4 regions of the Bacillus sp. ISL-47 genome follow, and region 1 is predicted to be linked to each of the others. Evidence: predicted binding sites of a transcription regulator. Region 1 holds the regulator's gene; each other region holds the start of a gene.
What was found. The regulator Rex, encoded in region 1, represses fermentation and respiration genes when NADH is low (regulators of the CRP and FNR family bind a similar motif). The targets are predictions, from matches to a motif close to TTGTGAAATATTTCACAA.
Positions count from the first base shown of each region.

Region 2: J7I93_RS06320 (hemerythrin domain-containing protein) is a predicted target of Rex. The motif match lies at 1,362-1,379, and genes of this name have one in related genera.
Region 3: J7I93_RS10580 (AtpZ/AtpI family protein) is a predicted target of Rex. The motif match lies at 5,419-5,436, and genes of this name have one in related genera.
Region 4: J7I93_RS12550 (TIGR04053 family radical SAM/SPASM domain-containing protein) is a predicted target of Rex. The motif match lies at 5,467-5,484, and genes of this name have one in related genera.

Region 1 is NZ_JAGGQS010000074.1:1,374-9,263, reverse strand. It holds gene rimI (ribosomal protein S18-alanine N-acetyltransferase) at 1-327, shown strand, start outside; gene tsaD (tRNA (adenosine(37)-N6)-threonylcarbamoyltransferase complex transferase subunit TsaD) at 324-1,355, shown strand; gene J7I93_RS22595 (ABC-F family ATP-binding cassette domain-containing protein) at 1,583-3,505, opposite strand; gene moaC (cyclic pyranopterin monophosphate synthase MoaC) at 3,704-4,186, shown strand; gene J7I93_RS22585 (redox-sensing transcriptional repressor Rex) at 4,213-4,857, shown strand; gene tatA (twin-arginine translocase TatA/TatE family subunit) at 4,935-5,105, shown strand; gene tatC (twin-arginine translocase subunit TatC) at 5,122-5,877, shown strand; gene J7I93_RS22570 (DUF4305 domain-containing protein) at 5,899-6,105, opposite strand; gene J7I93_RS22565 (CPBP family intramembrane glutamic endopeptidase) at 6,154-6,888, opposite strand; gene groES (co-chaperone GroES) at 7,213-7,497, shown strand; gene groL (chaperonin GroEL) at 7,563-7,890, shown strand, end outside.
Region 2 is NZ_JAGGQS010000019.1:90-7,979, forward strand. It holds gene J7I93_RS06315 (hypothetical protein) at 892-1,212, opposite strand; gene J7I93_RS06320 (hemerythrin domain-containing protein) at 1,480-2,001, shown strand; gene J7I93_RS06325 (MFS transporter) at 2,033-3,268, opposite strand; gene J7I93_RS06330 (phosphotransferase enzyme family protein) at 3,785-4,771, shown strand; gene J7I93_RS06335 (ATP-binding protein) at 4,833-6,338, opposite strand; gene J7I93_RS06340 (bifunctional metallophosphatase/5'-nucleotidase) at 6,470-7,890, shown strand, end outside.
Region 3 is NZ_JAGGQS010000027.1:6,062-13,951, forward strand. It holds gene J7I93_RS10545 (F0F1 ATP synthase subunit gamma) at 1-641, opposite strand, end outside; gene atpA (F0F1 ATP synthase subunit alpha) at 887-2,395, opposite strand; gene J7I93_RS10555 (F0F1 ATP synthase subunit delta) at 2,420-2,956, opposite strand; gene J7I93_RS10560 (F0F1 ATP synthase subunit B) at 2,953-3,474, opposite strand; gene atpE (F0F1 ATP synthase subunit C) at 3,625-3,837, opposite strand; gene atpB (F0F1 ATP synthase subunit A) at 3,913-4,626, opposite strand; gene J7I93_RS10575 (ATP synthase subunit I) at 4,648-5,022, opposite strand; gene J7I93_RS10580 (AtpZ/AtpI family protein) at 5,028-5,249, opposite strand; gene J7I93_RS10585 (S8 family serine peptidase) at 5,634-7,890, opposite strand, start outside.
Region 4 is NZ_JAGGQS010000035.1:114,729-122,618, reverse strand. It holds gene J7I93_RS12570 (molybdopterin molybdotransferase MoeA) at 1-880, opposite strand, end outside; gene ric (iron-sulfur cluster repair di-iron protein) at 1,278-1,970, shown strand; gene moaA (GTP 3',8-cyclase MoaA) at 2,124-3,140, opposite strand; gene J7I93_RS12555 (Crp/Fnr family transcriptional regulator) at 3,484-4,185, shown strand; gene J7I93_RS12550 (TIGR04053 family radical SAM/SPASM domain-containing protein) at 4,224-5,351, opposite strand; gene J7I93_RS12545 (metal-sulfur cluster assembly factor) at 5,927-6,235, opposite strand; gene J7I93_RS12540 (alpha/beta fold hydrolase) at 6,306-7,073, opposite strand; gene J7I93_RS12535 (Cof-type HAD-IIB family hydrolase) at 7,364-7,890, shown strand, end outside.

The sequences.
Region 1 (7,890 bases):
AATCAGTTTGCCGTATACGTAGTTATAGAAGAAGATGATAAAGTGATAGGCTATTGCGGAGTATGGATAGTTGTGGACGAAGCTCATATCACCAATGTTGCACTGCTGCCCGAATATAGGGGGAGGAAACTTGGTGAAGCACTAATGCGCAAGATAATTGAGGTTGCCGTTGAAATGGGTGCAAAAACGATGACCCTTGAAGTCAGAGTGTCCAATTTCACCGCACAGTCCTTATACCGCAAACTCGGCTTCCAGGATGGAGCAATTAGAAAGAACTATTATACTGATAATCAAGAGGATGCTTTAGTAATGTGGGTGAATTTATGAATAAAAAAGATCAATGGATCATGGGAATTGAGACGAGTTGTGACGAAACAGCAGTTGCCATCATAAAGAATGGCCGGGAGGTTGCGGCTAATGTTGTTGCATCCCAAATAGAAAGCCATAAACGGTTCGGCGGAGTAGTCCCGGAAATTGCTTCCCGGCACCATGTCGAACAAATAACTATAGTACTGGAAGAAGCATTAAACCACGCAGGAATTACTTATTCGGATCTATCTGCAATTGCTGTAACTGAAGGGCCTGGCCTTGTTGGGGCACTCCTTATCGGTGTAAATGCAGCAAAGGCCATTGCTTTTGCCCATGGGATCCCGCTTGTTGGCGTGCATCATATTGCAGGGCATATTTATGCTAACCGCTTAGTTGCTGAAATGAAGTTTCCTTTGCTTTCACTTGTTGTATCAGGAGGCCATACAGAGCTTGTGTATATGAAGGAACATGGCCATTTTGAGGTGATTGGCGAAACAAGGGATGATGCTGCAGGGGAGGCTTATGATAAGGTAGCAAGAACGTTAAGCCTGCCATATCCGGGAGGACCGCATATAGACAAGCTTGCACATGAGGGGAAGCCTACGATCAATTTGCCAAGGGCCTGGCTGGAAGAAGGGTCATATGACTTTAGCTTCAGCGGCTTAAAATCTGCAGTTATTAACACTGTCCACAATGCAGAACAGCGTGGGGAAGAAATTGTCCCTGAGAATCTTGCGGCAAGTTTTCAGGAAAGTGTAATAGATGTACTTGTAACGAAAACGCAAAGAGCTGTGGAGGAATATAAAGTTAAGCAGCTTCTGCTGGCAGGCGGTGTTGCAGCGAACAAAGGACTGCGTGCAGAATTGGAGGACAAGTTTGCCTGTAATCCGGATATAGAGCTCATTATCCCGCCGCTATCTTTATGCACAGATAATGCAGCCATGATTGCAGCAGCAGGCAGTATTTTATTTGAAAAGGGCATTCATTCCGGCTTAGATTTGAATGCAAATCCAGGGTTAGATATCGCTATCCACAACAATAAATAATATAGGTAAAAGTCCCCGGTAGCCCGGGGGCTTTTTTTGTGGATAAAATGCTCATTTTCTGAATTTTATGTGGATAATGGGGATAAATTACCGTGTTTCTGTGGATAATGTGGAAAACTCTGTGGAGACCGTATATAATCGACTTTTGTTTGTGGTTATCTTTGTGGATAATAAAAAAGACTGGTAGTGACTATCCTACCAGTCTAAAAGTTATGAATTTTCCTTCATTATTCATCTGCTAAAACTGTCCATTCATCCAATAGTTCTTCCAGTTTTGCTTTTAATTCATCCTTATCTTTTGTTATTTCCAATACTTTTTCGTGGTCTTGATAAACTTCCGGATCGCAGAGAAGCTGATCATAATCTTCGATTTTCTTTTCCAGCGCTTCTATCTGCTCTTCGATTTCATCCATTCTTCTTTTTCTTTGTCTTTCAAGCTTTTTTGCTTCCTTATCTAGCTGATAATTATTTTTTTCCTGTCTTGAAGGCTGTGCAGAATGATCATTGTTATTTTGATCAAATGCCTGCAGTTCTTCTTGCTCCTGCTTCTTTTCAACATAATAGTCGTAATCCCCAAGATATTCAGTTGCACCGCTGCTGGAAAGCTCTATCACCTTTGTGGTTATTCTGTTGATAAAATAACGGTCATGGGAAACGAAAAGTATAGTCCCCGGATAGTCAATTAAAGCATTTTCCAAGATTTCTTTGCTATCCAGATCAAGATGGTTTGTCGGCTCATCCAATATTAAGAAATTAGCTTTCTGCATCATCAGCTTTGCCAGAGCCAGGCGGGCTTTTTCGCCGCCGCTAAGAGTTGAGACAGTTTTAAGGACGTCATCACCGGAAAAAAGAAAATTGCCTAAGATCGTGCGAATTTCTTTTTCAGGCTTAAGCGGATATTCATCCCACAATTCGTTTAGGACTCGCTTATTACTGGTAAGCTCAGCCTGTTCCTGGTCATAGTATCCGATTGTTACATTGGATCCGTATTGTATATCCCCGGAAAGAGCCGATATCTTTTTCACAATCGTTTTCAGTAAAGTAGATTTGCCGATTCCATTTGGCCCTACAAGGGCAATGCTGTCTCCTCTGGCAAGTCGGAAGGAAATATTTTCAGAAACTTTATCTTCATATCCGACAGCCAGTGATTTTATATTTAAAACTTCATTGCCAGATTGCCTTTCAATATCAAAGCCAAACGATGCGGATTTCTCGTCTCCCAGCGGCCTGTCCATCACTTCCATTTTGGCAAGCTGTTTTCTCCGGCTTTGGGCTCGTTTGGTTGTTGAAGCCCGTGCAAGGTTGCGCTGGATAAAATCCTGAAGCTTTGAAATCTCTTCCTGCTGTTTTTCAAATTGCTTCATTTCCCGTTCAAAGTTTTCTGCTTTTTGGTCCAAATAGGAACTATAGTTTCCAGGATATTTACGGATTTGGTGCCTTGAAATTTCGTATACCTGGGAAACAACCTTATCGAGGAAATAACGGTCATGGGAAACAATTAGAATGGCACCGTCATAGCTCTGCAAGTATTGCTCCAGCCATGATAATGTTTCAATGTCCAGGTGGTTTGTCGGCTCGTCCAATATGAGAATATCGGGCTTTGTCAGCAAAAGTTTTCCAAGGGCAAGCCTTGTTCTTTGGCCGCCGCTTAAGGTTGAAATTTTCGTATTGTAGCCGAAAGAATTAAAGTTCAGCCCATGAAGAATGGAACGGATATCCGCTTCATACTGATAGCCGCCATTCTCTTTGAACTCTACCTGAAGTTTGTCATATTCCTTTAAGATTCGATCGTATGCATCAGAATTATTCATGGCTTCAGGGTCTGACATTTGTTCTTCAAGACGACGCAGCTGTTTTTCCTGTTTTTGCAAATGCTCAAACACTGTCAGCATCTCATCCCAAATGGAAAGGTCGGACTCAAGGCCCGTATTTTGAGCCAGGTATCCTATCGTTACTTCCTTAGGTTTTATAATGTCCCCGGAATCATACGCCATATGGCCGGCTATAATTTTTAAAAGGGTAGATTTCCCTGCTCCATTACGTCCTACAAGGGCAATTCGGTCCCTGGTTTGTACTTCAAGCTTTATATTCGTTAAAATAGGATCAGCAGCAAAGTTTTTCGATAGCTGATTTACTTGTAAAAGTATCATTTTTTTCACCTCTATAGTATAGAGTAAGTGTAACTTATTCATATATGTTCGGCAATAAAGGAGGCAGGCCTTTTATCCTGCAGGTGCTGAATGGAAATATTTTATACGAAAATAGTAAAGAAATATGTGAAGAAGCATACAAAGCCCGTACAAAGATGGGGAAAAATAGTGTATGATTTTGGAGAGAGGTGTTTTTTTATGGCGGATTTTACCCATTTTAATCAAGAAGGCAGAGCAAAAATGGTGGATGTCAGCGATAAGCCTGAAACAGCGCGGACAGCCATTGCCCAATCGAGTATAACTGTTAATAAGGAAATATATGAAAAGATTACATCTAATACCATGAAAAAAGGGGACGTGCTTTCGGTTGCACAGGTTGCCGGCATCATGGCAAGCAAGAAAACATGGGATATTATTCCAATGTGCCATCCGCTGCCGCTAACTGGCGTAGATATTTCTTTTTCATGGAAAACTGGGCAGGAAGAATATATTCTGTTCATCACTGCTTCTGTAAAGACGAAAGGAAATACAGGTGTGGAAATGGAAGCGTTAACAGCAGCTTCTGTTTGTGCTCTAACTGTTTATGACATGTGTAAAGCAGTAGACAAAGGAATGGTAATCGGACCAACCTTTTTGGTGGAAAAAACAGGCGGGAAAAACGGAGATTTTAAAAGAGACTAATACATCATAGGGACGGAGATGGACGAATGGCCAATGAACCAATGAAAATACCTCAAGCCACAGCTAAACGGCTTCCTTTATATTATCGTTTTCTCAAAAACCTCCACTCCTCGGGGAAACAAAGGGTTTCTTCAGCGGAACTAAGTGAAGCGGTTAAGGTGGATTCGGCAACAATTCGCCGGGACTTTTCTTATTTTGGTGCGTTAGGGAAAAAAGGTTACGGCTATAATGTAAATTATCTGCTATCCTTTTTTCGTAAAACCCTTGATCAGGATGAACTGACTAAAGTAGCATTGGTTGGAGTAGGTAATTTAGGGACGGCCTTTTTAAATTATAATTTTCTTAAGAATAATAATACCAAGATAGAAGTTGCTTTTGATGTGGACGAGAACAAGGTAGGAACGAAGATAGGGGATGTGCCTGTCTACCATATGGATGATCTGGTAAAGGTCATTGAAGAAAATGATATTCAGGTAGCCATCCTAACAGTACCGGCACCGCCTGCACAGGCGATTACAGATCGGATGGTTAAAGCCAAGATTAAAGGCATCCTGAATTTTACGCCAGCGAGACTGACTGTGCCTTCATCCATTCGGATTCACCATATTGACCTGGCTGTTGAATTGCAGTCACTGGTTTATTTCTTAAAAAATTATCCTGCAGAAACGTAATCCATCCTGCATTCCAATAGATAACAGTTGAAGATTGTAATGGATTCGCTATTATAGGTAAGGGGAGGTGTGCGGCAATGATGAATCTTGGACCTGGTAGCCTCATACTCATTATCTTGATTGCATTAGTGATATTTGGACCAAAAAAACTTCCGGAATTGGGAAGAGCAGCAGGGAATACATTACGTGAATTTAAAAACGCAGCAAAAGGCTTAGCGGACGATGACGATAAAAAAGATGCTAAGTAAGTTAGGATGAATAGATATGAGTCATAATGATATGACGATTTATGAACATATAGGCGAATTAAGAAAAAGGATAGTCATTTCCGTTATCTTTTTCTTTATCGCCGTGATATTTAGCTTTTTCCTGGCTGAACCGCTGATTGTTTATTTGCAAAAAGCGGATGAAGCGAAGGAATTGACGATGAATGCTTTCCGGTTAACAGACCCGGTTAAAGTTTATATGCAATTTGCTTTTCTGATCGCTTTTATTATTACATCACCCGTGATTTTATATCAGCTATGGGCCTTTATTAGCCCAGGATTATCTGACAAAGAGCGGAAAGTTACACTTAGCTATATACCCGTTTCTGTCATTTTGTTTGTCGGCGGAATCGCATTCGCTTATTTTATTTTATTTCCATTTGTAGTTGAGTTCATGACTTCCATTGCCAACCGGCTTGCCATCAATCAGGTAATCGGGATAAATGAATATTTTCAATTCCTTTTCCAGCTGACCATTCCATTTGGGGTGCTGTTCCAGCTTCCGGTTGTGGTCATGTTTTTAACAAGGCTGGGAATTGTCACACCAGCATATTTGGTGAAGATACGGAAATATGCTTACTTTGTATTAGTGGTCATAGCGGCTTTTATTACACCGCCGGATCTTTTATCCCATATGATGGTGACGATTCCGCTGCTGCTTTTATATGAAGTCAGTATTTTTATCTCTCGCATTTCCTATAAAAAAGTATTGGAAGCAGAGAAGCTTCAGGAAATTGAAAGTGAGCAATCATAAAAAATGAGCCTTATTGCGGGCTCATTTTTTGTTTTTTTTATTTTTCATTTTAAAATGGAAACCAACCATTCTCAGGCCGGTGCCAAGATCGAATGTGGCAATAATGATCAGAAAATAAGTAAAGAAACTCCATGCTTCTTCACGCTGTATATTCTGAATGGCTATAAAGGTAAAAAGGCATCCCAGCAGGATGTATACGATGCCTGAAAACAAAGGTGTGCTTCTCATCAAAATCCTCCAATAAAGTGAAAGCGAAACGATTTACTTCGCTGAGTGTTAGACTGCAATACAGCTGATAAAGCTTTGTACATTTTCCATTTCCTTCATCCACTTTTCCAAGTTTTCCTGATTAAGCTGAATGACTGCCACAAGAGTATTCATGGCAACGTGGGCAAAAATCGGTACAATTATCCGTTTTGTTTTTACATATAGGAAAGCAAAGGTAAAGCCCATGGCCGAATACAAAAGAATATGTTCAGGTTCAAAATGGGCGAGAGCAAAAATCACAGAACTGATTAGGGCAGATAGGAAGAAGTTAAATCGTTTATGGAGAGAACCGAAAATAATCTTCCTAAATACGATCTCTTCCAGGATGGGCCCCACTACTGAACTAATCAAGATTACGACAGGGGAGGCTTCTATGATCCGTATGATTTGCTGTGTATTTTCAGATCCCATTTCCACGCCAATCATGTTCTCAATGCTTGCAGCTGTAGCTTGAGCGATTAAAGCTAAAAATATGCCGCCAATTGCCCAGCCGACTGCGCTTGCTGCGGAAGAAGCATCTCTTTGTGCCAATCCCATTTTCATCTCTTTTCTCAATAAAAGAAGCGTAATGATCAATGTAATAGTGAAACTGATGACAAGCCAGTAGGCTACCGCCAGAATTTGCATGTTTTCGGGCTTCTGTCCGAGGAGATCTGCAAGTAAGAGGACCAGCGGAACGCCGAATAGACTTGAAAGCTGCATAGCAATATAGGCTATTAAAATAATCCAATATTCCTTCTTCAAAATGTTTACCCCTTAAAATTGATGGTTTTAAAACATGTACTAAAGCCATTTTACTCATAAAAAGGAGCCCGTTTCAAATTTCAGCGCTGCAGCAAAGGATTTTTTAGCTTACTGACTAAAAAGAAATCAAATGAAGCATACTTATGAGGTTGTTTGTGTCGAATTTTAGCGTCTTTTGGACGGTGCAAATTTTTTTAAAAAATTTAAGCTTCACCCTTGCAAATGGAAATGAGATTCATTAATATAATAATTGTGTTAGCACTCGATTAGGGAGAGTGCTAATAAATAAAAATATTTACATATTATTTGAGGAGGTTGTTTCACTTGTTAAAGCCACTAGGTGATCGAATTATTATCGAGCTTGTTGAAACTGAAGAAAAAACTGCAAGCGGCATCGTACTGCCGGACACTGCTAAAGAGAAACCTCAAGAAGGTAAGGTTGTAGCTGTGGGAACTGGCCGCGTTCTTGAAAATGGTGAGCGCGTTGCTCTTGAAGTTGCTGACGGCGACCGTATTATCTTCTCAAAATATGCTGGTACTGAAGTGAAGTACGAAGGCAAAGAATACTTAATTTTACGTGAAAACGATATTCTTGCTGTAATTGGCTAATAGCCGAAGTACGGTAGATTTTAAAACAGAAAAAGAGCTAAAAAAATTGAGGAGGTTTTATATAAATGGCTAAAGAGATTAAATTTAGTGAAGAAGCCCGCCGTGCGATGCTTCGCGGTGTAGATTCCCTTGCAAATGCAGTAAAAGTTACTCTTGGACCTAAAGGACGCAACGTGGTTCTCGAAAAAAAATTCGGTTCTCCATTAATCACTAATGATGGGGTTACAATCGCGAAAGAAATCGAATTAGAAGATGCTTTCGAAAATATGGGTGCGAAGCTTGTTGCTGAAGTTGCAAGCAAAACAAACGATGTTGCTGGTGACGGTACAACAACTGCAACAGTTCTTGCACAGGCTATGATCCGTGAAGGACTTAAGAACGTTACTGCAGGCG
Region 2 (7,890 bases), on a different contig from region 1:
TCTGCAATATCGTCTTCATAAGAGCTCTATGACGACCATATTCAGTGCAAAGCAGCTTATTCGAAGTCCTGCGGGAGGAGTGGGACAGGTGAGACCCCATAGGCGCAGCGCGCCGAGGAGGCTCACCGCCCACCCCGCGTTCGCTGAGCAGCCTGGAGCGGAAATCAACCTCTCTACAATACTTGTTTAAAAAGCAACAAACTTTACGAAAACAGCCTATTAAAAAGAATATAAAAAACCGACCCTTCATAAAGGCCGGTTAAAAGGGGGGGTAAATAAAAAGGGATCTTTCTTCGGTACATGATTATTGTAGCCCCAATTTATTAACAAAATGTTAACAAGCTATATCCAAACTATTAAAGCTTTAAAATACACCATATAACGTTATAAAAGTTGGGTGTAAGCAATGAAGAAATTCTTTTAGCATGGGAGCCAATACTTGGACGCCTGATCAACTAATAAAGCTAAGCGGTTGGGGAGTACTGCTACCTATTGTATGAAAGTAGTATTATTTTTGACTTCGCAAAAGGATTATTCATATTACCGCGTTAAAGCTTTTAAGTAATAGTGCTTTAGTATCTTAATTTTTCTATTAGAAACTGTTAAACTAAAAATGGTCGAACTTTTACAGTTGACCCCCTATAATCTTGAGAGCTTAGAGAAAATCTAGGCTCTTTTTTTGCTATGTTAAGGCTGTTTTGGAAAGTTTGTTGCTTTTTGAAGGCAAACGTATTAATATATCTGCCCATAATTCGATCAATCTTTCGCTAATATAATATATTTGTCAGTCAGGAAAATTTTCAATAGAAGAGGTAGTTAATACCTATATGTATGTTATTTCACATTTGAAGGTAAAAAAAGATAAAGCATGAAGGGGAATTAATATAGAGGTTAGCTAATTTTCTCTTTTCTTTTTAAAAAACCTAGCTGTGCGTCTTTAACATTGCTCTCGAGTTCTTTGGCATGATTGAATGCTTGATGGATGCATTCGTACAGCGGTGAAGCATATAGTTCCTGGTTCCAGGAAAAACTGCCTTCGGAATTGGATGGATAGACTGTAACCTTCCAGCAGTAGAATTCTTTTTCTTCTTCCTTCAGCTGACCTTCAAGCGCGATAAGCCAATGGGTATGGCCAGCTGAAAGGGGTGGGTCAGATGATTCGGCTGGAATAAGCGACTTTTGGTAAAAATCAATATAGTTTGGCTGATACATATAAAATCCCTCCTAACGATTTTTTAATCAATTGTTTAGGGGTGTTTAGCTTCCGTAAATCAACGAAAGTATATAGCTAAGTATGAGACCTGTTACAACTAATATCTTATTTTTATTATATGGCATCAAAGTAAAATATTGCACTTAAATTGTTAAAATTTTTAGAAAACTTAGAACCGATATTTTTATTCCCTGTGATGGCTATCACAACATAAACTTTTATTGCCTTTTATACTGTATGTATCAAACTTAGGAGGGGTTATTAGAATGGAAGGCTGTATGAGCGCAATGATGGGAAACGGTCCTGTTATTCTTAGTAAAGGTTTAAAACAGTTAAAAGAGGAGCATCCTCCACTGCTGAATATGCTTGAGGAATTGCTTCAGCTTTCCTTAAAAATTGAAGAAGTTCCTGACAAGGGTCTTTTTAAAGAGTTGATTGTAAAAGTACAAACTTTTACAGAAGAACTTGACCCTCATTCAGCCAGGGAAGAAGGAGTGCTCTTTCGTATGATGGAGCAGTACCTCGGGAAAGGAACTGGGCCTATAGCTGTTATGGAGTATGAGCATGACCAGGCTAAAGGTTATATAAAAGCTTACATGGAAGCTGCGGAAAAATGTGAAAACCTGACTGAACAAGAAATGGCCTATAATGCAGGACTGATTAAGAATGCATACTATACCCTGACACAGCACTTTGCCAAGGAAGAAAGTGTCCTGTTCCCTATGGCCGAAAATCTTCTATCAGAAGAGGAAAAAGAAGAGTTATACAAAAGAATAAAAGAAATATAAAAAGGAGGGACACGTTCCCTCCTTTACTATTTTATGAGTTCCAATCAGAAACGATTTTGTCTGAAGGAAGCAATAAAGTCAATATTCCCAAAACAGGCAGAAAGCCGGTGAATATGATCATATAAGTGAGCCCAAAAGTGTCTGCAATATATCCTAGAACAATGGAGCCGATTGCACCCATTCCAAATGCCAGGCCAACTGTCAGGCCTGCCATGGTGCCAATTTTACCGGGGATCAATTCCTGTGCATAGACTACCGTGACAGAAAAGCTGGACATTAAAACGAACCCGCCGAGTATCAGTAAAATAAATGCAGCTGCAGATGGAACAAAAGGAATCAGGATTGAGAGAGGTACAGTGAGAATCATGGATAAAAAGATCACTGTCTTCTTGCCGAATCGATCTGCAAGTGGACCCCCGAAAAAGGTTCCCAGCGCTCCTGAAACTAAAAATGCGAATAAAAAGAGCTGTGATTGCCCAATGGAAAACGAATATTTTTCAATCGCATAAAAGGCATAGAAATTTGTCATCCCTGAAATATACCAGGAGCGGGCAAATATCAAAAAGAGAATGAGTACCAATGCTCCCCATACAGCTTTAGAGACCTTCTTGTTTGAATTGGCAGCTGATGGGTTTTTCTTGCTCAATGTTGATCGTTCAAGCTTAAGGCGCCCTGTATACCAGAATGCAATATAAATTAGTAATCCTACCGCAATGGCTGCAACGATGGTAAACCAGGCGGCTCCCATTTGACCAAGAGGTACAAGGATGAGCGCAGTTATAACAGGTGCAAGAGCCTGTCCGGTATTTCCGCCAACCTGATAGATGGATTGTGCAAGGCCTCTGCGCGGGCCGGCTGCCATATAAGCTACTCTTGAACCTTCAGGATGAAAGACTGCTGAACCCAACCCGATGAACAAGACGGAAATAACAACCCATTCATACTTAGGTGCAAATGCCAACCCTAAAACGCCAAACAAAGTAAAGGTTAATCCGATTGGCAAAGCGAAGGGTACAGGTTTTTTATCAGTAGCTATTCCTATAACTGGCTGCATAATGGAGGATACCATATTTAAAGAAAAGGCAATCATCCCAAGTTGAGAAAATGTTAGTCCCATTGATTTTTCCAATATGGGAAACATGGCTGGAATAACGGATTGGATTGAGTCATTTAAAAGGTGGCAAAGCCCGATGATAAATAGAATTCGATATGCCGTTTCCTGCTGCGGCTGAGCAGAGGGACGTGCTGAAACAGCGGAAGTACTCATAGGACAGGACTCCTTTATATTTAGGCTGTGTAAAGCTCATTGTTGATTGGAGTGGAAATCAACAGGCAAGTTTAACAGAGCCTATTTTTTAAATAATTGTACAAAATTTCGTGAAACTAAATATAGTGTACCTCATTCTTTAATCTTTAAAAATAGCTATTTTGATTTTATCTTTTGTAATGGCTGTTTTCACAAAGTTTGTTGCTTACAAACTAGTTTTAATTACTGAGTTGATTGGAGAGGAAGGCACTTGATCCTCGAAAATGCATTCGCATTTTCTTGTTTATTCGAAGCAGCTGATTCAGTGTCCTGCAAGAAGAGAGGGAGCGGGAGACCAAGCGGGCGTGAAAAGCCGAGGAGCTCTGTTCCTCCCCGCGGCAGCTTGAGTGACTGGAGCGGAAATCAACGGGCAAGCTTTATAGTCCAAAAACAACCATCTATACGAAAAGAGCCTTTGCAATATATAATTAGGATTATTTAGAATATTTATAGTTTGAAAAGAAAGCAGGGGGTTAGATGGAAAAAGCTGTAGAGGATTTAATGACTGGGGATATTCTTAGCAAGATTCTTCTTACCTATTCATTAGATAAAAAGGATTACAAAAAACTTGGTGATTTCGAAAACTATGTATACGAGGTTTATAGAAATGAAGAACCTTATATTTTGAGGATTACCCACTCTTCTCACCGCAAGCATGAGGAGCTGTTAGCAGAAGCAGACTGGGTAAATTACTTAAATCAGCAGGGCGTAAATGTTCCGAAGTTTTTTCCATCAGATAATAAAAAAATTGTAGAGTCGGTATCTGCAGAGGATGGTTCCTTCTTTTATGCCAGTGTTTTTACTAAAGCACCAGGAAAGCCAATCAGAGTCACATCACCCGAATTTAATGAGAAACTTTTTGAAGCCTGGGGAAGGGCTATAGGAAAAATGCATAAAGCAACAAAAACCTATCATCCGCCATATAGATCAGCCCGCCGTACGCAATGGAATGAAGAGGACCTTCTTGATGTTGAGAAATATGTCCCTGAAACAGATAAATTGGTTATAAATAATACTAAAGAGCTTCTTAAGCAGCTGCTGGTACTTCCGAAAAACAAGGACAACTTTGGCCTTATTCATACAGATGTCCATTCAGGAAACTTTTTTTATGATGGAACTGATATACATATTTTTGATTTTGATGACTGCTGTTATCATTGGTTCACTTCTGATATTGCCATCCCTTTGTATTACACCCTTTTATATCGTTTCAAAGAAGAAAATGTGGAGGAAAGGAAAGCTTTTGGCAAGTTGTTTCTAGATTCTTTTTTAAAGGGTTATCAGGAGAAAAACCCTCTTCCAGAGAATTGGGAAGTCCAGCTGCCTTTATTTTTGAGATTAAGAGATGTGACACTTTATTCAGTTCTTTATAAAAAAATAGCACCAGAGGACAGAGACGAAAATCTCTTGCTGATGCTTAAGGACATAAAGAATAGGATTGATAGAAAAGTATCGATCTATTAAGCCGGATAGAAAGAAGGTGCCAATCACAATTGTGAAGGCACCTTTTTTAAACTTTTTTTCATTACCCATTATTTGAGTACAGGGGCAAGAAGATATCGACATGTGTTCCCTTGTTTTCCTTGCTTGTTATATAGATATCCCCTCCGAAAGACTGGAGAATTCGCCTGCATACAACAAGCCCTAGTCCGGTTCCCGTATCTTTCGAGGTATAAAACGGATTAAATATTTTTTCAATCTCATTCTCCGGAATTCCGGAACCAGTGTCGATAATCTTCAGTTGGCACTTTGTTGGAAGCCTGTTCAGTTTAATGACCAGTTCTCCGCCGTTTTCCATTGATTCAAAAGCGTTTTTTGTAATATTCAGTATAACCTGTTTCATTTGATCTTTCGTACAATTTACCATCAGAGGGTCATCCGGCAAAGAAGTTTGGAAATAAACATTGTGTAAGTTTGCTTCAGAGATGATCAATGGTTCTAAATCTTTTATGATATTCCGAAGGTCAAGTGTTTCCGTTTTTTGGGCTGTCGGTTTTCCAAGGATTAAAAACTCACTGACAATTTCATTGATTCTGCTGATTTCATCGTTAATTACTGAAAAATAATATTGGTCCTGCGTGCTCGTGTACTTCTCACTTAAGAGCTGGATAAGCCCTTTTATCCCGGTTAATGGATTTCTGATTTCATGGGCTGTGCTGGCTGCCAATGTGCCTACCAGCTCAAGCTTTTGCAGCTCATTTTCTTTTTTTTCATTTTGAGCCTGCTTTTTCAGCTTTAAATATTTTATAAAGAGAAACAGGATATGGCTGATTATTAACATAACCAGTATAAATTGGACTGCTTCCTTAATAATTTCCCAGCTATCTCTAGCTGGCAATTTAACCTTCACACTCCATGGAAGCCTCTCTATCGGAATGGAAATGCTGTTATGGTTCGAAAAAGAGGACTCTCCATCCATATTAATATCCATAATGGTTTTCCCATCAGAATTCAGTACGGATAATTTTGCATCAGGTGTTAGCAGCCTCATGATATTTTGAACGTAGTCTACCCTCATATGTGCGACAATAATAGATAAAAGCTCACCATCTTCATTTATTACAGGCTTTCCGATGCCAATGACTGTTTGTCCATTTATTAAAGTTTCCTGGCTATTTGAAATAACAATGTCTTTCGTTCTGGAAACCTCTTTAATATATTCTTTATCAGATAAATAAGAGTCCGTTAAAAATTGGTTTGATCCTGTTAACACTCTTCCATTGGTGTTTAAAAGGTAAAGTCCACCATATCGGGGATCCATTTGATGGGCCTGCTGCAGGAGAGGCTCCAGTTTCTCAGGTTTAGTATTTACTGTGCCTGCAGTCAGCGATAACATCTCAAGTGTAGTAACTGTCTCGGAAATAAACTGGTCCCAGCTCCTCTGATGAATGGAGCCAATCCATCTTGCTTCTTCAAGCCTATCTTCATCATTTTGCTTCACAGCGTCCATAAAGAAAAAAAAGCTGCCAATTAATGTGGGGATAATAACAACAATTACATATATAAATAAATTTCCGTATCGACTCTTCATTTTTTTAACTCCAAAGTTTTAAGGTTGATTTGTCTGCATCTATCCTGCAATATCAATATTATACCATTTTGTGCCGATAGAGGTTTATTTCTGACTTCATAATGATATTTTAATATGTAAGGAGGGGTTTGATGAAAGCTGAAATTATGCTGTCTATTTTAGCTACAAGTGATATACATGGCCATATCTACCCTTATTTGTATGGTACGGGAGAGAATGCAGAGCATGGATTGGGCAAGCTTGCAGCACTTATAAAGAAAGAAAGGGAACAGTGCGAGATCTCAATCCTTATAGATAATGGAGATTTAATCCAGGGCACACCATTAACTTATTATTATTCCCGTTACTTAAGCAGCCAAAAAAACCCCATGATTCAAATATTAAATAAGCTGGAATATGATGCAGCTGTCATTGGTAACCATGAATTTAATTATGGCAAGAGCATACTCGCGAGAGCAGTAAGTGAATCCAATTTCCCCTGGCTGGCAGCCAATATTCTATACAGCTCCACAAAGGAAACCTATTTTGGCCTGCCTTATAAAATAAAAACATTTGAAAGTGGCTTAAAAGCAGCAGTTATTGGGGTAACAACCCAATATATACCAAATTGGGAGAAGAAGCAGCATATTGAAAATATAACATTTGAATCAGCTGTGTCCAGTTTGAAAAGATGGATCCCATATGTTCAAGAAGAAGAAAAGCCGGACCTGATTATTGTATCTTATCATGGAGGGTTTGAAAGGGATCTAAGCACTGGTGTGAAGACGGAAGAGCAAACAGGAGAAAATGAAGCGTACCGGATTTGTACAGAAGTGCCGGGGATTGATGTGCTGATCACTGGGCATCAGCACCGTTTTCTTGAAGGGGAAAAAATTAACGGAGTCGCAGTTGTCCAGCCTGGGTTTAATGGCCAGGCTCTTGCGAAGGTTACTGTTAAGTTCAAAAAGAAACACAATGACTGGCTTATTGAAGAGAAACGATCAACCCTAATTTCAGCAAATGAAGCTGTGCCAGATGAGGAGATCCTTCAACTAGCCGGCTACTATGAATCCAAAACGCAAAAATGGCTGGAAACAGTAATCGGAAAAATTAATGGGGATATGCTTATTAATGATATATTCCAGGCCCGGTTAAAGGAGCATACGCTTATAGAGTTTATTAATAAGGTCCAAATGGAAGCGGCAGGAGCAGATATTTCCTGTACTGCTTTGTTTCATGAGGGTGCACCAGGGCTTAGCCATCAAGTAACGATGAGGGAGATTGTCACCAACTATATTTATCCCAACTCTTTGAGTGTACTCAGAGTTTCTGGTAAGGATATTAAAGATGCTTTGGAGCGTTCAGCTTCCTATTTTGAGTTGGATGAAGACGGTCAAATTATCGTAAATCCCGACTTTTCATTTCCTAAGCCACAGCATTATAATTATGATATGTGGGAAGGGATTCAATATGTGATTGATGTCTCGCGTGCGGCAGGTGACCGGATCAGAGAACTTCAGTATAAAGGCCGACCTGTTGAAGAAGATACGAAGTATGATGTAGTTATGAATAA
Region 3 (7,890 bases), on a different contig from region 1:
TTCAGGATTTCTTCAGCGGATGGTTCAAACTCGTATGATGTAAGCTTATTAGAAGATGAGATATCCGTAAGCGGAAGAAGCTTCTTCTCTGTTACATCCTGTTGAATCGCGCTGACATAATGGCTGTAATACATGTATAATTCATCAAATGTTTCATCAGCGAACATGCCAACTGTTTTGCTGGCAATATCTTTGATTTCAGCGAATGCAGGCTGGTCGGCAACTGCAACGATATCCAGAATGACGTTCATATTGCGCTTTCTGAAAAAGTCGCGGCCCACACGTCCAATTGCAATGATTCCATACTCATCTGATGATTTATGGCGCTTTTGAATAGTCTGGTAAACGTTTCGCAAAACGTTACTGTTGTAAGCTCCGGCTAGTCCGCGGTCAGACGTGATCACAAGGTATCCAGTCTTTTTCACAGGACGGCTAGTCAGCATCGGATGTGATACATCCTTGCTTCCCAAAGCGATGGAGGCAGTAACTTCCTGGATTTTTTCCATATAAGGCACGAAAGATTTTGCATTCATTTCTGCCTTATTCATTTTCGCAGCCGATACCATTTGCATTGCTTTTGTTATTTGACTCGTTTTTTTCGTAGAAGTAATACGATTTTTTATATCGCGTAATGATGCCACAGGTTCTCACCACCCTTTTTCAAAGTTTGTCAGACCCCAAATAGAACTTTAATTACCTTTGAGAATTCTCGTTCTCAGAATTTAGATAACTGTCTAGCTACGAACACCCAGCGACTATTGTACTTCCCTCTTCTCCTTACGATAAGCCAACATCGAATCGCTATCGCTCTTCGTGTTTCCTTTATCTCATACGGAGCGGTCCAGTCCATACGCCGCTGAACGGGTGTTCTTCGCTTTTCGTTCTATTATTCGGATACTGCGAATGTTTTCTTAAAGTCGTTAATCGCAGATGCCATATCGTCATCAGAAGGAAGTTCTTTTGTATTCACGATATGGTCTAACAAATCTTTGCGGTTATGGTCTAACCATGAAAGGAATTCAGATTCGAAACGACGAATATCCTGTACAGGAATGTCATCTAAGAAGCCGCGGGTAAGAGCATAAAGAATGGCAACCTGCTTCTCAACTTTTAACGGCTTGTTAAGATCCTGCTTTAGAACCTCTACTGTACGGGCACCACGGTTAAGTTTTGCCTGTGTTGCTTTATCAAGGTCAGAACCGAACTGGGCAAATGATTCTAATTCACGGTAAGAAGCAAGGTCAAGACGCAAAGTACCTGCAACCTTTTTCATCGCTTTGATTTGTGCGGATCCACCTACACGTGATACAGAAAGACCTGCATTGATCGCCGGACGAACACCGGAGAAGAATAGATCTGACTGCAAGAAAATTTGTCCGTCAGTGATTGAGATAACGTTTGTTGGAATATAAGCAGAAACGTCTCCTGCTTGTGTTTCAATAAATGGAAGCGCAGTGATTGAACCTGCACCTTTCGCATCGCTTAACTTCGCAGCACGCTCAAGAAGGCGGCTGTGCAAGTAGAATACGTCCCCTGGATATGCTTCACGGCCTGGAGGACGGCGCAATAGCAATGAAAGCTCACGGTAAGCAGAAGCTTGCTTTGTTAAGTCATCATACACAACAAGAACGTGCTTGCCGTTGTACATGAACTCTTCACCCATTGTTACACCCGCATATGGTGCAAGATATAATAATGGTGCAGGCTGTGATGCAGATGCTGTTACAACGATTGTGTAATCCAAAGCACCTTGCTTACGTAAAGTTTCTACTGCGTTACGAACAGTAGATTCTTTCTGTCCGATTGCCACATAGATACATACCATGTTCTGGTCTTTCTGGTTCAGGATTGTATCGATTGCAACAGATGTTTTACCTGTTTGACGGTCACCGATAATTAACTCACGCTGTCCGCGTCCGATTGGCACAAGAGCGTCGATCGCCTTGATACCTGTTTGAAGCGGCTCGTGTACGGATTTACGATCCATTACACCTGGTGCCGCGCTTTCAATTGGACGAGTTTTTGTTGTGTTAATTGGTCCCATGCCATCTACTGGCTGTCCAAGAGGGTTTACCACGCGGCCGATTAGTTCCTCACCAACCGGTACCTCCATGATGCGGCCCGTGCGGCGAACTTCATCGCCTTCGCGGATTTCTGTAAATGGTCCTAAAATGATAATACCGACGTTATTTTCTTCAAGGTTTTGTGCCATACCCATAACGCCGTTTGAAAATTCAACAAGTTCTCCAGCCATGACATTGTCGAGGCCATGAGCACGTGCGATACCGTCACCAACAGAGATAACCGTACCTACATCACTCACTTGAATTTCCGACTGATAGTTTTCGATTTGCTTTTTTATCAGCGCACTGATTTCTTCAGCATTGATGCTCATGAGTTTCACCCCTATCTACGAATCTTAGCCTAACAATTGACGTTCAAGACGCTCTAGCTTTCCTCGCAAGCTGCCGTCGAAAATCCGGTTTCCGATTCGAAGCTTGATGCCGCCGAGCAAGTTAGTATCAACTATATTGTCAATACGAAGTGATTTCTTCCCAACCTTAGCCGCAAATGATACGGATAATGCTTCCTTTTCCGCTTCAGATAAAGGGCGAACCGAGTAGACTTTCGCATCGGCAATCCCTTTCTTGTCATTTGCAAGGCTTATAAAATGATCTGCCACATCAGAGATATGATCTTCACGGTGGCGTTCAATTAATATCATTAACGTATTTAGTACAAAAGTGTTCACAGATGCAAATGCACCTTTTAAAATCTCTTTCTTCTTCTCAATAGGAAGCTTTGGAGATTTTAACACTGCTTTTAAATCTGAGTTATGGTTTACTACTTCTTTCACTGCACGAAGCTCTTCTTCCATTTGGTCAAGAAGCTGGTGTTCATTCGCAAGCTGGAAAAGAGCCAACGCGTAGCGCTTTGCTACCGTGGAGTTGCTCATCGCTTTTCTCCCGCCTCTTGAATGTATTCATTGATCAGCTTTTCTTGATCAGCTGCGCTTAATTCCTTCTCAATTACTTTAGAAGCAATTAGGACAGACAATGAAGCGACCTGCTCGCGAATAGCTGCAACCGCTTGTTCTTTCTGCTGCTCAATTTCAAGCTTAGCAGATTCCTTAATGCGATCAGACTCAGTGCGGGCAGCCGCAATGATCTCCTCACGCTGCACATCGCCTTGTTTCTTTGCATTTTCGATAAGGCCTTGTGCTTCTGTACGTGCTTCTTTTAATAGATTTCTTTGCTCTTCCAAAAGCTTTTTTGCTTCTGTACGGCTTTGTTCAGCCGCTTCGATTTCGCTTGCAATGTGCTCTTCACGCTGCTGCATAATGCCCATTAATGGACCCCAAGCGAATTTTTTCAGCAATGCCAACAAAATGATGAACATAACCAGCTGGTACAAAACGTCCCCGCCGTTGAAACCGCCGCCTGCAGCACCTAATACTAGACTGTTTGTTAACACCCTCGATTCACTCCCTTCAAGAGTCGTTTCACTTATGAAACGGAGTCATATGCATGAATCCGAATTATGATTCCAGGTAAAAAAACATAAAGGAATGGCGAAGGTTCACAGAATGATCTTCGCCATTTTGTACAATTTTTACAGTATTAATTAACCGCCGATAACCATGAACGCGATAACAACGCCAATGATCGGAACAGCCTCTACTAACGCAACCCCGATGAACATTGTTGTTTGAAGCATACCGCGAGCTTCTGGCTGGCGAGCCATACCTTCTACTGTTTTAGATACGATAAGACCGTTACCGATACCGGCACCTAGTGCTGCTAAACCGATTGCAATTGCTGCTGCTAAAAGACCCATTATTGAGTTCCTCCTTAAATTGTATAAAAAATTATTTGTTTAAAATGTTTTGTTCATAAAATGAACAGGTATATATTAATGGTCATGGCTCACTTTGTGTGCCATATAAACCATTGTTAACATACAGAAAATGAATGCCTGGATAGATCCGACAAAGATTGAGAATCCTTGCCATACAATTGTTGGCAGAATTGCTGCAAGCATACCGCCTACCCCTGCATGTGCAAGCCCTCCGACAAGCAATGTCAGCAGGATTTCACCTGCGTAGATATTACCGTAAAGACGAAGTCCCAGTGTTAGAGTGTTTGCAAACTCTTCAATGATTTTCAATGGGAACAAGAAAGGCATTGGCCTGAAGAATTCCCGGCCGTATTCTCCTACTCCTTTTAGCTTGACGCCATAGTAATGCGAAAGCCCCACAACCATAGCCGCCAAAGTTAAGGTGATAACCGGATCGGCTGTTGGCGATTTCCACCATAAAGTGTGATCATAAGTGATCGCAAACGGAAGTCCGAGCATGTTTGATACAAAGATATACATGATCAGGGTTAATCCAAGAATATGGAATCTTCCGCCTGTTTTCCAGTCCATCGTGCTGTTAATGATATTCTTAACAAAGTCCATGATCCATTCGAAAAAGTTCTGCATTCCCGCTGGTTTCATGGCAAGCTGACGGGTGGAAAGCAAAGCAATAATGAATACAACAGCACTTGCCACTGTAATCATCAGTACATTAGATAAGTTAAAATTCAATCCTAAAAATTCTACTATAGGAGCTTCATGATGCAATAGTGTTCACCTCTCTTCCCGCTATTTACGTAAATGAAAAGATTGAAGAAAATAATCTATCATAATGACAATATAGGATGTCATTAATCCAAATACAACACTGAGCAGATGCAGCTTTTCAGGGTACTCCAGAGCGATCATGACAGCAAGAACTGCCGTAGCCATTCTGGATACTGTCCCAAGGGAGCGCACCTTCTCGCCTCTCTCGACTGCCTCTCCAAATTGCAGCGTCTTTCTTGCCATCAGCCACAAATTGAACAGACTTAGGCTTGTACCAAGGATCAAGCCGAGAAAAACAGATTGATAAGGCGTAAAACCCCAGCCGAGAACGTATACAGACAATAACAGGAATATGTACTTTCGCTGTCTTTGAAAAATTGCTTTGATTTCCGGCATGATGTTTATTCTCCTGTGAAGAAATGTTGGATTAAGCGAAGCATGGCGTAAATCCCAGCGCCCAGTCCAATGAACAAGCCGATTAATAGGAATAACGGCTCGGTTCCTGCCTTGCTGTCAAGCCACCTTCCGGCGAAAATGCCAATGAGCGTGGAACCAACTAATTGAGAAAGAATGGCGGACATTAAGGCCATCGCCTTAAATGGGTTGCGGTCTTTTTGACGCATAAAAACGCATCCTCTCTTAAGAGAATGGTAAGTGGGTTTTGAGGCCATAATTAATCACATTTACATCATGCAGAAGTGGGAAATATGTCTGCACAAATATTTTGAAAACCCTATCATCTTTTACCCTTTGTAAGCATACAATAGGGCATTGTCAATGTCAATGCGTTTGGAGTGAAAAAGTTCACAAACAAAAAGGTAAAAATATGGTATGTTCACATATTTATCACAATTAATTTTTCCCATTCTATTGAAAAAGGAGCGAGTTTCTGCTTCGCCCCTGAAAACGCTCTATTTTTGCGGTTTTTTTAATGTTGACTATGTTAAACTTACCCGTTGATTTAGCGAATCACGGTTGGTCTGTGAGCCAATATTGATATACACAGCCTATTCATTCACTAAATCCCTGCTATGTCCGGAAGGCTCCGGTTCTCCTATCTGTCCATCCGGTCTGATAAAGAGATAAGTCTCAATCCAATCTTCTTTGCCTGCCTTTTTAGCAAACACTTTGGCCAGATACAAACCGGGCCCAGGAAGTTTGTCAGCAGGTATCTCCTGGAGAAGCTGCCCCTTGCCTACATTCCTTTTCCAGTCCAGAAATCCCATGAAGCGAAGGCTTTCCGAATCAAACATCGCTATTCCGAATTCCTCTGCTCCGCCCGGCAAATATACTTCATATCTATATGTCTTCTCTTTGTCCCCTTTTCCAAGTCCAAATCCCATTACCCTTGGATAATTTGGTTCCTCCAGAACATAGAGATAGGGGATTCTCATTTCTTCACTTCCAGCTGACATCACTAAGCTTCCATCATAAATTTTTTTCTTCAATAATGTAGGATCTACCGACATCTTAATTTCAAGCTTCTTTTTCTCGCCTGGCTTCAATTGAAAAGATCTTGGCATTTCCCAGTTAATGCCCTGTTCTTTATACGGGATGGAAAATGAATAAGATTTGTTTTTATTACTTATGTTTTCAACCGTTACATAGCTCTTGTGCTCATGCAGCCTGTCTGCTATTTGGAATTTCCCGAACTGCAGGGAGGCTGGATGGATAACCGTTTCCGTTCGCAATGCTTTCTCCAGCTGAATCCTGCCGGCTCCCTGCTCGTATGTTCGATACAGTTTTCCCTCATTGTTAACAAGCGGCTTTGCCGTATTCATCAGCGCAGCCTTAATTTTCTCAGGCCCCCAGTCAGGATGAGCCTGTTTCAGGATAGCGCACGCCCCCGCGACATGGGGAGCGGCCATGCTGGTCCCTTGTAAAGGGAGATATCCTCCCGGAATGGTACTATTGATTGCTACACCAGGAGCTACTACATCCGGTTTGATTTCCCATGTGGATGTAACAGGTCCCCGTGAGCTAAAATCAGCTAAAATATCCTTTTCTTCTATTATATAAGTACGGCCGAGGAGCTTTCTCTTTTCTGTAATCTTTCTGAGTTCTTCCCCTTCTTCCTTGGATAATGCCGCAACAGGGATTGGAACTCCACTATCCAGATTGCCAAAGAATCTTCCCTTAGTGTTATTAAAAATAATAATCCCTTCCGCACCAGCTTCCAGTGCATTGACCGCCTTATCCGTAAAAGTCAGTTCGCCTCTTTCCACTAAAACAATCTTTCCATTAGCACTTTTTAATTCTTCCTTGCGTCCAATTCCCCCATATACAATCTCATAGGAACGGTCGAACTCCCAATCCTTTGAACCTTGAAGAAGATCAAGCCTGATCCTTCGCCCGCCAGCGTTAAGAATCGGTACCTTCATCGTCGGAGTTGAAGCGCCGACAGAAATTGCTTTTGAAGCGGTACCCGGTGAACCAACTGTCCATATATTCGGACCGGAGTTGCCTGAGGAGGTGACTGCCGTAATCCCCTTATCAACTGCCTTATTAAGCGCAAGGCTGATTGGAAGATCTGGACCGTTTACGTTATTTCCTAAGGAAAGATTTAATACATCCACCTTGTCCTTTATGGCCTGGTCAATAGCCGCAATGACCTGTTCTGTTGTCCCGCTGCCGCCTGGCCCCAGTGCACGGTAAGCGATAATCGTTGCTTCTGGCGCTACTCCTTGAACTTTTCCATTCGCAGCAATGATGCCTGCAACATGGGTGCCGTGCAGTGTACCCTGTCCCCCGGCTGCTTTCGTTTCCATCGGATCCTTATCCTGATCAACCAGGTCATGGCCGCCCCCGTAGCTTCTTCTTAAATCAGGGTGATTATAATCAATGCCCGTATCAATGACGCCAACTTTTACATCCTTGCCTGTCAGGCGCCGGTTATTTTGATCAAAAAACCCTCGGACGGCTGTGCCTCCAATCAGCTTGATATTATCTCCGGAATGAACAAAATAAGTATTAACCGGGGAGACAGCAGAAACATCTTCTTGATTAAGCAGGCTAGCCAAAGCAGACTGCTTCCCTTTAACAGAAAAGCCATTTAGCGCCTGTTTATATACATACCTTATTTGCAGATCCGGATGACGCTCGATCAGCCTTTTTATTTCCAGTTCTTCCTTTTCCTCTTTAAGGACCACAATGGCCACCTTTTCGATATCAGGTGAGTCTTTCGGAAGAGGAGGGTGTGAAAGAGTGCGGCCTGAAACAGGATTTTGACCTGCTATTGTTAGCATGATTGTAAAAATCACCAAG
Region 4 (7,890 bases), on a different contig from region 1:
TCGTAACACTTCCCGGACGCATTGCAACCTTGTTAAAGAGGACCTCTGCCTGAAGCTTTTCATAAATGGCAGGAAGATAATCAAAATCCCCCACTGACACACCGCCTGTCGTCATCAGCATATCGACTTTATCCAATGCTTCTTTAACAGCATTGAAGCAGGTATCAAATTCATCAGGCAGCTTGCCGAAATAAATAACCTCTCCTCCAGCTCTGTCTATTTGTGCCGAAATCATGTGGGCATTGCTGTTCCTGATCTTTCCTGGCTCCAATGGCTCATCTACCTCTAAAAGCTCCGTACCTGTAGCAAACAGCCCAATGACAGGCTTTTTGGCAACAGGAACTTCAGCATATCCAAATGTTGCAAGAATAGCCTGAATGCCAGGATTTATCCTTGTGCCTTTTCTGACCAGGGACTCTCCTTCCTTGGCATCTTCTCCCTTAAAGGAAACATTATCTCCAGGATTATAAGCCCGCTTGATGGACATATAATGTTTCCCGTCTCTTTCATATGCTTTTGCCAATTCCAGCATGACAACGGCATCACATTCTTCAGGCATTTGCGCACCTGTCATAATTCTAACAGCTTGATAAGCGCCCACTTGTTTGGAAGTAACGTGACCCGCACCAATATGGTCCACTACTTCAAATTCCACTGGATTTTCCGTTGAGGCTTCCTTTGTATCTGCTGACCGTACCGCAAACCCATCATACGGGGATCGATCGAAATGTGGGACATCGTTGGTTGCCTTTAAATCCTCTGCAAGGAAGCGGCCAAAGCTATCATTAATGGAGACATACTCCATATTTCCGCTTTTTTGATAAGCCATTATTCTTTCAACTGCTTCCCCGACCGGAATGGGAGTTCTTTTTTCCAACATTCTATCACTCCTATGTATTACGAATTTCTCAAAAAAGCCTGGAAATGCCCTTCTTCTGCTTCTTTTACTATGGCCCTGTTTAACTTACCTGTTGATTTAAGCCTAGGGATTATCTTTTTCTGCAGGCGGTCTAACGCTCCCTGCGGAAAGCAAGTGCCCGCAGCGGAAATCAACAGGTGCTAAAATCAACAATAAGCAGTAACATAGCTTTTATTATAAACGTACATGAAATGTCCCTGCATGACAAACATCACACATATGGAGACTTTCTTTGCCTGTATGGTTTTACAGAAAAAAAATTAAAAAAAGCCTTCAAGTGTGATGCCCATCACCAAACTGCCTCTCATCTTCCTTTATTCTATAGATATAGTTCATAAGATTAAAGGAGGAACAATCAATGACCATGCAACTTACAGAGGATCGTCTCGTAAAAGATATTGTAAATGAATTCCCGAAGACAAGCGATGTGTTTAAGCGCTATCGTATTGATTTCTGCTGTGGCGGTAATATTCCATTGCTTCGAGCAGCTGTTGAACAATCTGCAGATATGCAAGTGCTTTTGGAAGAACTAAATGAGGTAATTCAAAAAGAAAACCAAAAAGAAGATTTAAAGGTTTGGACTGAAAGTACTTCCGAAGAAATTATTGAACACGTCATCAAACAATACCATCGACCGCTTGAGGAAGAGCTTACACTATTAAGCCCGTATGTTACAAAAGTTGCAAGAGTACACGGCGGAGGGCATGAGGAGCTGTTAAAAGTACACGAATTATTTTTTGAACTTAAGAAGGAGCTGCTTGAACATACTGCAAAGGAAGAAGAGACTGTTTTTCCATTGCTTCTAAAGCTCGAGGATCCTGCAGTTGAAAATCGCGAAGAAATGATTAGCTATATACAAGAACTTGAAAAAGAACATGACCATGCTGGCGCAATCTTAAAAGAATTGCGGGATATTACTTCTGATTTTGCACCGCCAGCAGATGCCTGCGGATCTTACCGCCTAGTATATAAACGCTTGGAAGACCTGGAAGGACAGACTTTTATGCATGTTCACCTGGAAAATAACATTCTGTTCCCTCGATATATTTAATGCAAATAAAAAATCTGCAGAACTTTCAGCTGCAGATTTTTTATTTGCTTCGTACGCCTAGCCGATAATAGCTTTAACATAGCCTAATAATAAAATCGGCTCTGCTATGATTATAAAACCTGATTTTGCAGAGCCGGCCTTTTCAATCATAATTCACCCGCCTATATAGGACATTTCAATTTTTTTTCGGTTGGCTATCGTTTCTTCCGTACGTTCATCGGAATATCTGTCTTTTCTGCCGTTCCAAATGTTAACAATGCGCTCGGTTATTTCTTCATCATTCGCGCCTTTTCTCATAAATTCCTTTAGATCGTGTCCTTCTCCATTAAAGAGACAGGTAAAGATTTGCCCATTTGCAGAAAGCCTAGAACGTGTACAGCTTGAACAGAAGGATTCTGAGACAGAGGTAATAAATCCAACATCAACATCTGTGCCCTTATATCGGTAGCGCTTGGCAACTTCTCCAAAGTAATCCGGATCTACTGGTTCTAATAAATAATGTTCCTTTAAAATTTCATAGATTTCTTTTTTGGTGACAACTTCGTCCATTTTCCAGCCGTTTGTGCTTCCGACATCCATATATTCAATAAAACGGAGCTGCAATCCGTTTTCTTTGCAAAACTTGGCCATTGGAACAATTTCCGAATCGTTAAGCCCTTTTTTTACGACCATATTTAGTTTAACGCCAAGCCCAGCTTCCTTCGCTGCCTCAATCCCTTTTAGTACGGGTTTGACACCCACATTGCGTCCATTAATTTTTCCAAACAGTTCATCATCCAAGCTATCCAGGCTGATATTCACCCTTTTTAGTCCCGCTTCCTTCAGATCCTTGGCATGTTTGGGGAGCAATACACCATTAGTAGTGAGCCCAATATCATTCAGCCCTTCAATGTTCGAAAGCATTTTTACTAGTTTGGGCAAGTCTTTTCTCATCAAAGGTTCTCCGCCTGTTAATCGGATTTTTTCTACTCCAAGGCTTACGAAGATTTTGCCAAGCCGTTCAATCTCTTCATAACTAAGCAGCTCGCTTTTAGGGAGAAAAGCAAAATCAGGCCCGAAAATGTCAGCCGGCATACAATATTGACAGCGGAAATTACAGCGGTCAATTACAGATATGCGCAGGTCTCTCAAAGGTCTATTCAATTGGTCCTTTATGATTGTTTTAGCCATTGCGTTCAACTCCATATAAAGAGTGACTTCCTTTATTTTTCCATCTATTTAAAGTCTATTATGTTTCATCCTTAGATTTATATATATTTTAACCTTTCCCTTAAAATAACAGAAATAACCTAACACCTCAAATTAAGGGCTTTTACTATTAGAACATAAAACTTTTCCAATGTTAACAGGTTAAAGAAATTTTTTTGAGGTTGCAACGGCTAGATAAACCTTCGTTTTCAAAAACAGAAAAAAATGCCACAATTAAGACACAAACAACAGGTATGTTTTCACTATTTAGATGGTATTATTGTGAAAAAAGACAGAAAGATTTTTTTATAAAAGGAGGATTAGCATGACACAGACACCTATAAAACCAACCCATTCCATCGAAATTAAGGAGCTTCTACATTTCGCTGACCGGCAAACCCAAACAAAAAAAGGCTCATATATTTTTCAGGAAGGAATGGATGCTGATGAGCTCTATATCATTCTGTCCGGTAAAATTCAAATCAGCAAGATAACCGCAGATGGAAGAGAGCTTACCTTTAGAATATGCGGGGAAAATGAAATAATTGGTGAACTGACTCTTTTTACAAGCTCCCCTAAATATATGTTAAATGCTTTAGTGCTTGAGGCGGGTGAAATCGCTGTTATTAAAAAGGATGTACTGGAAAGAGAAATTTTTAAAAACAGCAGCCTGGCTTTTGAATTTATGAAATGGATGAGTGACCATTTCCGCAAAACACAGACAAAATTCAGGGACCTTGTCCTGAACGGAAAAAAAGGCGCCCTATATTCCACCCTTATTCGGATGACCAACAGCTACGGATCCAAGGTTGACGAAGGAATCCTGATTGACCTTCCCCTCACAAATCAGGAGCTGGGCAATTTTTGCGGTACTTCACGGGAAAGTACGAATCGGATTTTAAGTGAGTTAAAAAAAGACGATATCATTACCAGTTTAGATGGAAAAATAGTCGTTAAGAATCTGCAATATTTAAAGAATGAAATTGGATGTGAAAATTGTCCCGCCATATACTGCAGCATTGAATAAGAGTGCAGAACTTAAGCTGCACTCTTTTTATTATCTTCTTATGTGATTTTCACTTTTTTCCTAAGTGCTTTTGGAATATACACACAGAACGGTTCACTTTCCAAATAATCTCCAGTCATGGCATAGGCTCGGGACCTGGAGCCTCCACAAACATAACGGAACTCGCATTGTCCGCATTTCCCTTTATATTTATCAGGATTTCTAAGATCTTTAAAAATTGGAGATTCTCTATAAATTTCGGCAAGAGGCTGTTCCCTCACATTGCCGGCTTTAACAGGAAGAAGTCCGCTCGGGTAAACATCGCCTATATGCGAAATGAAAACAAATCCATTGCCGTCGTTTACTCCTTTTGGCGCCCTGCCCAAACCATCAATCGAACCAGTCAAGCCTTGCTGTGTGAGTGCATCGAGATATTGTATATCTTCGTTTTGGGCTTTTGCTTCCTTCATTTTCTGCTGAATTACCACGCGGCGGTAATGCTGTGCAGCAGTTGTTTTTATGTCAAACGGCACTCTTTTGCTCAAATCATAGAGCCAGGTAAACACCTTTTCAGGTTCAACTGGAGAAATCATATCTTTTTCCTGTCCCCGACCTGTCGGAACTAGGAAAAATACGCTCCAAAGAACACATTTCAATTCCTCTACAACCTTGGCCATTTCCTCAAGATAATCAATATTATAACGGGAAATAACCGTATTGATTTGGACTGGAATCTCCAATTCATGCAAATATTTTATCCTTTCAATCGTTAAATCAAAGGAACCTGATGTACCTCGGAAATGATCATGAATTTCCGCATTAGGGCCATCGAGGCTGAACGCCCAGCGAGATAATCCTACTTCTTTGGCTTTTTCAATTGCTTCTTTTGTCACATTTGGAGTTGCACTCGGTGTCATGGAAACCCGGACACCTTTTTTCACCGCATATTCCGCAATTTCGAATACATCCTGTCTCATTAAAGGATCTCCACCGGTGAATACAAGCATAGGGTTATTCATTTCATATATTTGATCGATCAATACTTTTCCTTCTTCAAAGGAGAGCTCTCTCGGATCTCTTCTGTACTGAGCTTCCGCGCGGCAATGCAGGCATTTTAACTGGCAAGCTCTTGTTAATTCCCATATCACAATAAAAGGGTCTTTATTAAAATCTCTACTGAATCCCATAATAGATGCCTCCTTAGCAGCCTCTTTTTCAGGCAGCCTATTCTAAATAAAGCCATTAAACTTGAACAATATTTTGTCTTTGCATCGTTATTATAGGGTAATTACAAGCTTTAATAAGTGAACTTTCTCACAAATATACGTTCTTTTTGGGAAATTTGACAGGGATGTGACAAAGATGCGCCAGAAAATTGTGTGCTGCCGGAAGAAGGTTACCGGCAAAATTCGTATCTGTTGATAAGCACCTAAAGCATGAGATCAGAGTTAATTTTGTTGTTTAGTGACCGTAGCCGTAAGCCGATTAGGGGAGTTATTCCTCATGATTAACGATAAAATTGATATCCTTAGCTGATTACCATCGCTATTCCTGCTGGTTAACACCATACTTGCTGCCATCAACCAATTATGGCCGCTGTTCCTATATTTTAAAGCCCCGGACTGGAACAAAGAGCCGAATAGATCGTTAACCCTGCATGCTCCAAACAATTTAGAATCAGGAAGAAGAATATAAATCTTCCTTTCATCAATTTAAAAAACAGCAAGCCATCTGCCTGCTGTGTTTTTGTGGAGATTTTCTTTTATTGTACGCCAAGTGCAATTTTGGCATAGCGTGACATTCTGTCTTTTGACCAAGGCGGATTCCAGACAATATTCACTTCTGTATCCTTAACTTCAGGGATATCTGCCAAAGCTGACTTAACCTGCTCTACAATCGTTCCAGCCAAAGGGCAGCCCATGGAAGTAAGGGTCATATCGATAACAGCCTTGCCTTCCTCTTCCATCTTTACATCATATACTAGGCCCAAGTTAACAATATCAATGCCAAGCTCAGGGTCTACAACAAGCTCAAGTGCACCCATGATGCTATCTTTTAAATCCTGATCCATTTTACAGCACTCCTTCTTTTGTACTTTAGTTTATCATAACAAATATTTAAACGAATTGAAAAAAAGTTGGTTATAGGTGTGTTTCAAACCATTTTACTGTTTCAAGTAACCCTTCATTGCTTACTTTATGTCCTGCCTTATCATCTGTAATAAATCGAAGTTTTTCAGGCGCATCGTTGTATAGGGGCTGTATGCTTTCATAAAAATGATATGTATAGGAAAATGGCACAACTGAATCCTTTTTGCCATGCCAGAACATCAGGGGCCTTTTTCCCAGTTTTTCAGGTTGCAGGCTTAAATCCCGCTTTCTTAGGGTTTTCAGCAGATCAGTCACTTCCTCCTCATTCATTGGAATTTCAATATTATTTTTTTGGAGTTCATCCATCTGCCATTGGGCAAACTTTTCATAGTAAGGCATACCCATAAGGCTGACTGCGGCTTTAACCCAGGCATATTGCGTCAACGCTCCTAATGTAACAATGCCGCCCATGGAGGTTCCAACAAGGCCTATTCTTTCAGGCTTAATAAGCTTTTCATCTACATATGCTTCCTTAATGATTTTTAATTCAGTTATAGTATGGAGGACAATATCCCATAATCTGAAATTTAGATCATTGCCTGACAACCCGGCTGCCCTTTCTCCGTGAAACAATGTATCCGGCAGCACTACCCGGAAACCTTTTTCTGCAAGCAAGTAGGCGTAATGAAGATTATGTTCTTTTGCACTTGTAAAGCCATGGACAAAAATGATAACTGGCAGTTGAGCCTTTCTTAACTCCTGTCTGGCCAAGTCCAATACAGGAATCTTGTTAATGTACTTATTCTCTATAATAACCAAAGCTCTTCCTCCCAAACAATTCCCCTAATAATAATAACTGCATGTATATAACTGCGTCCTTAATATTTAGGCAAAGTGAATTTTTTTACAAAAATAATATAATATTGGTAACATATATATATATAATGTCTGTAAAAGCTGAAGCTTGACTCGATTGTAAATTCTTTCTATATTTTCAGTTTAACATGTGGACTTTTTTTTTCACAAACCTTTACACTTATTAGAAAAGCAGCATAAAGAGTCAATATACTTTCTTATTCTGTGAAATCAAGATAATAAAAGGAGATCTTATGGCAGAAAAACATTTAATTGCACTAGACCTGGATGGCACTTTATTAAAAGATGATAAAACTATATCATCAAAAACAAAAATGGTTATTCAAAAGGCCCGTGAACAAGGACATGAAGTCATGATTGCTACTGGAAGGCCATTCCGCTCCAGTGAGATTTACTATCGGGAAATGGGGCTTACTTCACCAATTGTAAATTTCAATGGTGCCTATATCCATCATCCTAATGACCGCAATTGGGGAATTTACCATACGCCCCTGCAAATGAGCGTTGCGAAGGAGATTGTTGAGGCCGTTAACAGCTATACCATCCATAATATCGTTGCGGAAGTTATTGATGATGTTTACTTGCACTATCACGATGAAAAGCTATTGGATATTTTTGGATTTGGAGATCCCAATATCACCACTGGTGACTTGCGCAATTATCTCAATGATAATCCGACCAGCATGCTAATCCACACAGACGAAGAACATGTAAAATCCATTCGAAGCCACTTATCCGAAGTTCATGCAGAAGTGATTGA